Regions from separate parts of the Pseudomonas sp. PVC-5-1 genome, predicted to be linked through region 1. Evidence: predicted binding sites of a transcription regulator. Region 1 holds the regulator's gene; the other holds the start of a gene.
The links. The regulator FliA, encoded in region 1, starts transcription of late flagellar genes. The targets are predictions, from matches to a motif close to CTAAAGTTTNNNNNNNNNNNGCCGNTAA.

Region 1 (4,894 bases):
ATCGTACCGGCTGCCTCGGGCACGCAGAGCATGGTGCACCTGGCCCCGGCCCAGCATGCCGGGCTGATCCAGGCGTTCAGCGAAATTGGCGACAACCTCGACGTGCTGGTGATCGACACCGCGGCGGGTATCGGTGATTCGGTGGTCAGCTTCGTCCGCGCGGCACAGGAGGTGCTGCTGGTGGTATGCGACGAACCCACCTCGATCACCGACGCCTACGCCCTGATCAAGCTGCTCAACCGCGACTACGGCATGAACCGTTTCCGCGTGCTGGCCAACATGGCGCAGAGCCCGCAGGAAGGCCGTAACCTGTTCGCCAAGCTGACCAAGGTCACCGACCGTTTCCTCGACGTTGCCCTGCAGTATGTGGGCGCTGTGCCGTATGACGAGTGCGTGCGCAAGGCGGTGCAGAAGCAGCGTGCCGTGTACGAAGCTTTCCCACGGTCCAAGTGCGCGCTGGCCTTCAAGGCGATAGCCCAGAAGGTCGACAGCTGGCCGCTGCCGGCCAACCCGCGTGGCCATCTGGAGTTCTTTGTCGAGCGTCTGGTGCAACCCACCAGCGCGGGTCCAGTGCTATGAACGCCAGCGGTTTCAAGATGTACAGCCGAGCGTCGAAAGATGCCCAGTACGAGCTGATCGAACGCTACGCCCCGCTGGTCAAGCGCATTGCCTACCACCTGCTGGCGCGGTTGCCGGCCAACGTGCAGGTCGAGGACCTGATCCAGGCCGGCATGATCGGCCTGCTGGAAGTAGCCAACAAATACGACGCCAGCAAGGGCGCCAGCTTTGAAACCTACGCCGGCATCCGCATTCGCGGGGCCATGCTCGATGAAGTACGCAAGGGCGACTGGGCACCGCGTTCGGTGCACCGCAACACCCGCATGGTCAGCGACGCGATGCGTGCGGTTGAAGCCAGAACCGGACGTGACGCTAAAGATCATGAAGTTGCTGCCGAACTCCAATTGAGTCTCGATGATTACTACGGGATCTTGAACGATACCTTGGGCAGCCGCCTGTTCAGCTTCGACGACCTGTTGCAGGACGGCGAGCACGAAGGGCTGCATGAGGATGGCGCCAGTGGCCAGGTAGAACCTGCGCGTGGCCTGGAGGACGAGCGCTTCCAGGTCGCCCTGACCGAGGCCATCGCCAACCTGCCGGAGCGTGAGCGCCTGGTGCTGGCGCTGTACTACGACGAAGAGCTGAACCTCAAGGAAATCGGTGAGGTGCTGGGGGTCAGCGAGTCGCGGGTCAGCCAGTTGCACAGCCAGTGTGCCGCGCGCCTGCGCAGCCGCCTGGGGGAATGGCGGGCGCGTTGAGCCCGCTGTCGTTGCAGTCGTTTTCTACGTTGTACCGAATTGTGAATGCGCGCTCGGGGCCGAGCGCGTTTGAGACTGCTTGGAGGTCTACTTGAACAAAGACATGAAAATCCTCATCGTTGACGACTTTTCGACGATGCGGCGGATCATCAAGAACCTGTTGCGTGACCTGGGCTTCACCAACACCGAAGAAGCCGATGACGGCACCACGGCGCTGCCGATGCTGGAGAACGGCCACTACGACTTCCTGGTGACCGACTGGAACATGCCTGGCATGTCCGGCATCGACCTGCTGCGCAAGGTGCGTGCCCACGATCGCCTGAAAACCATGCCGGTGCTGATGGTGACCGCCGAAGCCAAGCGCGACCAGATCATCGAAGCGGCCCAGGCCGGCGTCAATGGCTACGTGGTCAAGCCGTTCACCGCCCAGGTGCTCAAAGAAAAGATCGAGAAGATCTTCGAACGCGTCAACGGCTGAGTCACGTCAGGGGGCGCGCCATGGATTCATCACAAACGTCTTTGGGCGAGTTCGAATCGACCCTGAAGAAGCATGCCCAGGAGCTGGTCGAAAGCCTGGAGCGGGGCCGTTTCGGCGAGGCGGTGCAGCTGATTCACGAGCTGAACCAGACCCGCGACCGCGGCCTGTACCAGGAAGTCGGCAAGCTGACCCGCGAGCTGCACAGTGCCATTGTCAGTTTCCAGATCGACCCGACCATGCCGCAGGCCGAGGAGGTGTCGCAGATAACCGACGCCACCGAGCGCCTGTCGTACGTCGTCAGGCTCACCGAGGGCGCGGCCAATCGCACCATGGACCTGGTCGAGGAAAGCACCCCGGTGCTCAACGACCTGGCCAGCGAGGCCCAGGCACTGAGCACCGACTGGCAGCGTTTCATGCGCCGCGAAGTGGCTGCGCCGGAGTTCCGTGACCTGGTCAAGCGCGTCGACAGTTTCCTGACGCACAGCGCCGAAGGTAACCGCAAGGTCGCCGGCCACCTCAACGACATTCTGCTGGCCCAGGACTATCAGGACCTGACCGGCCAGGTGATCAAGCGCGTCACCACGTTGGTCACCGAGGTGGAAAGCAACCTGCTCAAACTGGTGCTGATGGCCAGCCAGGTCGACCGCTTTGCGGGCATCCAGCATGACCACGATCAGCTGCGCGCAGAAAAAGATCGAGAAAAACATCCGACTCGGGGTGAAGGTCCGCAGATTCATGCCGATAAGCGTGAAGACGTCGTGTCCGGTCAGGACGATGTCGATGATCTGCTGTCCAGCCTGGGTTTTTAAGGAGCACGTTTGATGAGCTTCGGCGCCGATGAAGAAATCCTCCAGGATTTCCTGGTAGAAGCCGGCGAAATTCTTGAGCAACTGTCCGAGCAACTGGTCGAGCTGGAAAGCCGGCCCGACGATGCCGACCTGCTCAATGCGATCTTTCGCGGTTTCCACACTGTAAAAGGGGGCGCCGGCTTCCTTCAGCTGAACGAGCTGGTGGAGTGCTGCCATATCGCCGAGAACGTGTTCGACGTCCTGCGCAAAGGTGAGCGCCGGGTCGACGCGGAACTGATGGATGTGGTGCTCGAGGCACTGGACACGGTCAACAGCATGTTTGGCCAGGTGCGCGAGCGCGCCGAAGTGACCCCGGCTACCCCCGAGCTTTTGGCGGCGCTGTCGCGCCTGGCCGAGCCGGGGGGCGCCGTGGCCGTTGAAGCGCCTGCCGCCGCAGCACCGGCACCGGTTGCCGAAGCGCCTGCCGAGGAGCAGGACATCACCGACAGCGAGTTCGAACAGCTGCTCGATTCGCTCGATGCGGTCAAGGCGCAAGCTGCGGCCGACGAGCAGATGCAGGGCGAGACCGTGAGCGGCGAAGGTGACGAAATCACCGACGCCGAGTTCGAGTCGCTGCTCGACCAGTTGCACGGCAAAGGCCAGTTCAGCCCCGAGGTTGCCGCGCAGCCGGTTGCCAGCGCGCCGGAAGTGGCCAGCGACGAAATTACCGACGCCGAATTCGAATCGCTGCTGGACCAGTTGCATGGCAAGGGTACCTTCCAGGCCGATGCCTTGCCCGGTGCCAAGGCGCCGGCGCCTGCTGCAACTGACACCAGTGCAGCCAGCGATGAAATCAGCGAGCACGAGTTCGAGGCGCTGCTGGACCAGTTGCACGGCAAAGGCAAGTTTGGCGGCGACGTGGCCGCCGTCGAAGCCCCGGCTGCAACCAAGGTGCAAGCGCCGGCTGCGGCCAAGGCCGACAGCCAGCCCGTGGCCAAGCCAGCAGCAGCTACTGCTCCGGCACCGGCGCCGGCGCCTGCCAGCAAACCTGCCGCAGCACCCCGCGCCCCGGCCCCGGCCGCCGACAAGCATGGCGCCAGCGAAGCGGAAACCACCGTGCGGGTCGATACCGCGCGCCTGGACGAGATCATGAACATGGTCGGCGAGCTGGTGCTGGTGCGTAACCGTCTGGTGCGCCTGGGCCTTAACAGCGGTGACGAGGCCATGTCCAAGGCCGTGTCCAACCTCGACGTGGTCACCGCCGACCTGCAGACCGCGGTGATGAAAACCCGCATGCAGCCGATCAAGAAAGTCTTCGGCCGCTTCCCGCGCCTGGTGCGCGACCTGGCTCGCCAGCTCAAGAAAGAAATCAACCTGGAGCTGGTCGGCGAAGAGACCGACCTCGACAAGAACCTGGTCGAGGCCCTGGCCGACCCGTTGGTGCACCTGGTGCGCAACGCCGTCGACCATGGCGTGGAGATGCCCGAGGAGCGTGAAGCCTCCGGCAAGGCGCGTACCGGCCGCGTGGTGCTGTCGGCCGAGCAGGAAGGCGACCACATCCTGCTGTCGATCTCCGACGACGGCAAGGGCATGGACCCTAACATCCTGCGCGCCAAGGCCGTGGAAAAGGGCCTGATGGACAAGGATGCCGCCGAGCGCCTGAGCGAGTCGGACTGCTACAACCTGATCTTCGCCCCGGGCTTCTCGACCAAGACCGAGATTTCCGACGTGTCCGGTCGTGGTGTGGGCATGGACGTGGTGAAGACCAAGATCTCCCAGCTCAACGGCTCGATCAACATCTTCTCGGCCAAGGGCCAAGGCTCGAAGATCGTCATCAAAGTGCCGCTGACCCTGGCGATCATGCCCACCCTGATGGTGATGCTGGGCAACCAGGCGTTTGCCTTCCCGCTGGTCAACGTCAACGAGATCTTCCACCTCGACCTGTCGCGCACCAACGTGGTCGACGGCCAGGAAGTGGTGATCGTGCGCGACAAAGCGCTGCCGCTGTTCTACCTCAAGCGCTGGCTGGTCCAGGGCCAGGTGCACGAAGAGCAGCACGAGGGCCACGTGGTGATCCTGTCGGTCGGCACCCAGCGCATCGGCTTTGTCGTCGATCAACTGGTTGGCCAGGAAGAAGTGGTAATCAAGCCGCTGGGCAAGATGCTGCAGGGCACCCCGGGCATGTCCGGGGCCACCATCACCGGCGACGGTCGCATCGCGTTGATTCTCGACGTCCCGAGCATGCTCAAGCGTTACGCCGCGCGGCGTATTTGATTTCGGTGGCGCACCCTGGCGGGTTGCGCCGCCTAATG
Region 2 (4,894 bases), 1.1 Mb from region 1:
GTAGACCATTTCACGCAGGGTACCGGCCAGCGGCATGTGCACGCGGTGGTAGTCCTTGGGCGACAGGTAGATGGTGGCGAACTCGCCGCCCATGAACGGCGCGGCCATGGCCGGGTCGCCGCCAAGCAGCTCCTGCGCGCTGAAACCGTGGCCCTTGGCCTGGAAGATGCGGCCGTGCTCGATCGGGCCAAGCTGGCTGACGGCACCATCGGCCGGGCAAAGGATGGCGCCCGGGGTCTCGTCCAGCGGACGGGCACCCGGCTTCAGGGCGCGGGTGAAGAATGCATTGAAGTGCTCGTAGGCGCTCAGGTCCTCGACCAGCGCTTCGCTCATGTTGACCTGGTAACGCTTGGCGAACCAGGCGGTGAAGGCGTTCTTGAACCAGCGCACGCGGCACTCGGCTATGCAGCCGGCCAGGCGCGACAGCAAGTGGTGCGGCAGCAGGTACTGGCTGATGATGAACAAACGGGATTTCATGCAGGTTCCTTAGACTTCTACAGGCGTGTCCGGGTGGTTGCCCCATTCGCTCCACGAGCCGGCGTAGGCCTTGACGCGCGGGTAGCCAAGGGCCTTGGCCACCAGGTAGGTGAAACCGGAGCGGCGGTGGGTCTGGCAGTGGGTGATCACTTCCTTGTCGGGGGTGATGCCCAGGTTCTTCAGGACTTCGGCGATGTCCTGGCGAATGCGCAGGTGGTCGTTGAGGTCCATGCCGGCGGTCCACTCGAAGTTGATCGCGCCGGGGATGTGACCGCCCTTGGCTGCCAGTACTTTCTCGCCGCTGAATTCCTGCGGGCCACGGGCGTCCCAGATGACCAGGTCGTCGGCGCCCAGGCGGCTTTGAAGGTACTCGCGGGTGGCGGTGGGTGAACTGTCGATGCGCAGGCGCACCGGCGCATTGCCGCTGGCGGGCACTTCTGTGGAGAGCTTGTCGGCGGGCCAGGCCTGTATGCCGCCATTGAGATAGTGGTAACGCTTGTGGCCGATCACGTCGAGCAACCAGATGAAGCGCCCGGCCCAGCCGCCGCCCTCATCGTCATACACCACATACACGGCATCGTCGCGGTGGCCGAGTTCGCTGAACAGTTTTTCCAGCTCGCCCAGGGCCGGCAGCAGGCCGGGCGCGGGGGGCTGGCCGAGCTGGGTACGCTTGCCTTCGACAAAGCGTGCGCCGGGGATATGCCCGCTGACATAGCGGTTGGCGCTGCTCAGGTCGATCAGGATCAGCTGTGGCGAATCCAGGCGCGGCAGCAGGTCCGCGGCTTCGATCACCAGGGGCAGGCCGGAAAAGTCAGTCATCCACGGTCTCCAGTGTGGAAAGAGGGGCGATTGTAGCGCAAGGCTCAGGCCTTGCGGTTGGCAAACACCGATAGCGCCCGTTCGGTGCACTGTGCGGTCTTGCCGAAGGCTTGCACGCTGATATCGGCCAGCGGCCGGCAGCCTTGGTCAGCCACCATCAGCATCAGCACCTGGTCCGCCACCGCCAGCGAGCGTAGCAGCACGTGCTCGCTGCGGAACAAGGCACGCAGCGGGGCCGGCAGCAGGGCCGAGAACTGGCTGTGGTTTTCCGGGGTGATACGCAATTGCCCGGCTTTGGCCAGCAGCTTTTGCAGCAGTTTGTTCTGCGCCACCGGCAGTACCAGCCCCCCGGCTTCCTTTGGCAGGCCGGCCATCTGCTGCACGCGCAGCTGGTCGTTGGCCTTGTCCAGGCTCAGCAGCAGTATCCGCTGCATGCCAGAGGCCAGAAGGGCCTCGATAACCTGCGTGGCCAGGTGCACGCTGTTGGTGAACGGGCTGGGCTGGGCCAGAAGGTCCTGGCACAGCTTGCGCCAGCGCGCCAGTTCGTCGCTTGTGGGAGGTGGCGGAGCCAGCATGTCTGGGTGCGGACGGCGCTGGTGCCAGGGCCAGATCAGCGCTTCGGCCGGGTGGAACAAGGCATGCTGGGCATGGCGGCGGGCGCTGGCCGCAGCCTGCTGGTGCACCTGCTGCTGCACGTCGTCCAGCGAAGTCTGCAGGTACAGTGCGGTCAGCAGCTGCCAGCGCAACAGGTGCGGGTTGTCCCAGCCCACTTGTGCCGCCAGGGCCAGGTTGTTTGCCAGCAGCACGGTGTTGGCCGGCTGGTTGAACCAGCGGCGCAGGCCAGGCTCGGCGTCCAGGCGGTGTTGCTGGCTGAGCAGGTCCGGGTCGCGGGCGATACTGAGCACCTGGGCCAGTTGTTCGCGCTCTTCCAGCAGCAGGCGGTAACCCTGGGTCACCCATTGTGGCAGGCGCCAGTACTCCGCCATGGTCTGGCACAGCTCCATGATGCGCACGCCAAACAGTTCTTCCTCGACATGGGCGGCGTCTTCGCCCTTGTGGATAACCTGCAGCTCCCAGGTATCGAGCAGCTTGGGGTAGGCCAGCGCCAGCGGCCAGAGTGGCGACAGGAACAACAGGCTGCCCCAGTGGATTTCCTGCCACAGCCGTGCCAGGCGGCTTGCGAACAGGCCGCTGGCCTGCTGCGAGGCGTGCTGGCTGATCAGCTGGAACTGGCACAGTACCGGCGGAATCTCTTCGACGGGCACTGCTGGCAGGCGCTTGAGCAGCTGTTCGCTGCGCTCCAGGCCCAGGCGGTTGAGGGCGACTTCCAGGCTTTCGGCGGGCTCTGCCAGGCTGGCATTGGTGGGGTGATTGGCTTCGCGCATCACCGACAGCACCAGCGCCGGGCTATCCTGCATCAGTTCGGCGATATCGCGCAGTGAGCGGCGGTTATCGTGGATGGCGGCCATGACCCGGTCGTAGCTGTGCTTCGGCACGGGGATGCGAACACTCTCGAGCAGCTTTACCCAGGCCTCTAGCGTACGTGGAGCCTGAGCGGGCACCTTGGTTTCAATTGGCATTTTGACATCAGTCCGAACTGGCTTTTCGCATTGAGTGGCTATAGTCTGGCGCAGTTCTGCCGATAAGTAGAAGAAGAGTTTTAAAGCTCCCGTCTCTTCCCCTGACCACGACAGCAAGTGCTTTGAACCTATGGCTAAAATTATCGGCATCATCGTCGTATTCGCGAGCGTGCTCGGCGGATACGTGCTTTCCCACGGCAAGATCGCGGCACTGATCCAGCCGTTCGAAGTACTGATCATCGGCGGTGCGGCCTTTGGTGCATTCCTGCAGGCCAACCCTGGCCACATGACCATGCACGTCATCAAGAAGTCGATGAAGATGTTCGGCTCGCGCTTCACTCACGCCTTCTACCTGGAAGTGCTGGGCCTGGTGTACGAAATTCTCAACAAGAGCCGGCGCGAAGGCATGATGGCCATCGAGGCCGATATCGAGGATGCCGCCGCCAGCCCGATCTTCGCCAAGTACCCGACGGTGCTGGCCGATGAGCGCATGACCGCGTTCGTCTGCGACTATCTGCGCATCATGTCCACCGGCAACATGGCCCCGCACGAACTCGAGGGCCTGTTCGACATGGAACTGCTGAGCATGAAGGAAGAACTGGAGCACCCGTCCCATGCGGTGACCGGCATCGCCGACGGTATGCCTGGCTTCGGTATCGTTGCGGCGGTACTGGGTATCGTGGTGACCATGGCCTCGCTCGGCGATGGTGACCAGGCCTCCATCGGCCTCCATGTGGGTGCGGCGCTGGTGGGTACCTTCTTCGGTATTCTGGCGGCCTACGGCTTCTTCGGCCCGTTGGCCAAGTGCCTGGAGCACGATGCCAAGGAAGAGCTGAACCTCTACGAATCGATCAAGGCCTCGCTGGTGGCCTCGGCCTCGGGCATGCCGCCTTCGCTGGCGGTCGAGTTCGGGCGCAAAGTGCTGTACCCCAAGCACCGCCCAAGCTTCGCCGAACTGGAACAAGCGGTTCGCGGTCGCTGAGTCATGGAGAACAATCAGCCCATCATCGTCAAGCGCGTCAAGCGCTTTGGCGGCGGCCACCACGGCGGCGCCTGGAAAATCGCCTTCGCCGACTTCGCCACGGCGATGATGGCGTTCTTCCTGGTGCTGTGGCTGTTGTCCACGGCCACCCCGGAACAGAAGATCGCCATTGCCGGCTACTTCAAGGACCCGATCGGCTTCTCGGAAAGCGGAACGCCCTACGTCATCGACCTGGGCGGCTCGCCTCAGCTGGCGCCGGAAAAGACCATCAACCCCGAAGCCAAGTCGGAGCCGACGCCTGATACCAGCATTCAGCTGGACAAGGACCAGGTGGAGACCATGGCCGAGCAGGTCGAGCGTGAGCGCCTGGAGTTGCTGCTGCAGGAACTGCAGAACAAGGTGGAAGAGAACCCGCAACTGCAGAAGTTCAAGGACCAGATCCTGTTCGAGATCACCCAGGACGGCCTGCGCATCCAGATCATGGACGCCGAGAACCGGCCGATGTTCGACATTGGCAGCGCGCGCCTGCAGCCGTACTTCGAGGACATCCTGCTGGCGATGGCCGACACCATCAAGGCGGTGCCGAACAAGATCAGCATCAGTGGCCACACCGACGCCAAGCCCTATGCCGGCAGTGGCGAGTTCGGCAACTGGGAATTGTCGGCCAACCGCGCCAACGCCGCGCGCCGTGCACTGGTGGCCGGCGGCTACCCGGATGGCCAGGTGGCGCGGGTGGTGGGTTATGCCTCGTCGTCGCTGTTCGACCGCAAGGACCCGTTCAACCCGGTCAACCGCCGCATCGACATCATCGTGCTGACCAAAAAAGCCCAGCGCAATATCGAAGGCGAGCAGGGCGCGCCGGAAGCACCGGCTGCCGAGCCCGCGCCGCCGGCCGCTGCGGCACCGGCGGCGCCAGGGGAGGCCGGGCAGGCCCCCATGCAGCCGCGTGAATTGCGCCAGAAGCTGAACATCTTCGAAGAGGGGACGCTGAAGATGGATGAGGCCAAGGACCAGTAGGTTCTTGGGGCGCCCTGCA

Region 2: a site for FliA is predicted at 2,915-2,942, ahead of motA (flagellar motor stator protein MotA). Genes of this name have one in related genera too.

What each region holds. Positions count from the first base shown of each region.
Region 1 covers NZ_CM172024.1:4,076,079-4,080,972, reverse strand. The annotation lists gene fleN (flagellar synthesis regulator FleN) at 1-579, shown strand, start outside; gene fliA (RNA polymerase sigma factor FliA) at 576-1,316, shown strand; gene AC2T3R_RS18695 (chemotaxis response regulator CheY) at 1,420-1,794, shown strand; gene AC2T3R_RS18690 (protein phosphatase CheZ) at 1,815-2,603, shown strand; gene AC2T3R_RS18685 (chemotaxis protein CheA) at 2,616-4,856, shown strand.
Region 2 covers NZ_CM172024.1:5,157,134-5,162,027, reverse strand. The annotation lists gene asd (archaetidylserine decarboxylase) at 1-477, opposite strand, end outside; gene AC2T3R_RS23640 (rhodanese-like domain-containing protein) at 487-1,296, opposite strand; gene AC2T3R_RS23635 (HDOD domain-containing protein) at 1,341-2,876, opposite strand; gene motA (flagellar motor stator protein MotA) at 3,007-3,858, shown strand; gene motB (flagellar motor protein MotB) at 3,862-4,875, shown strand.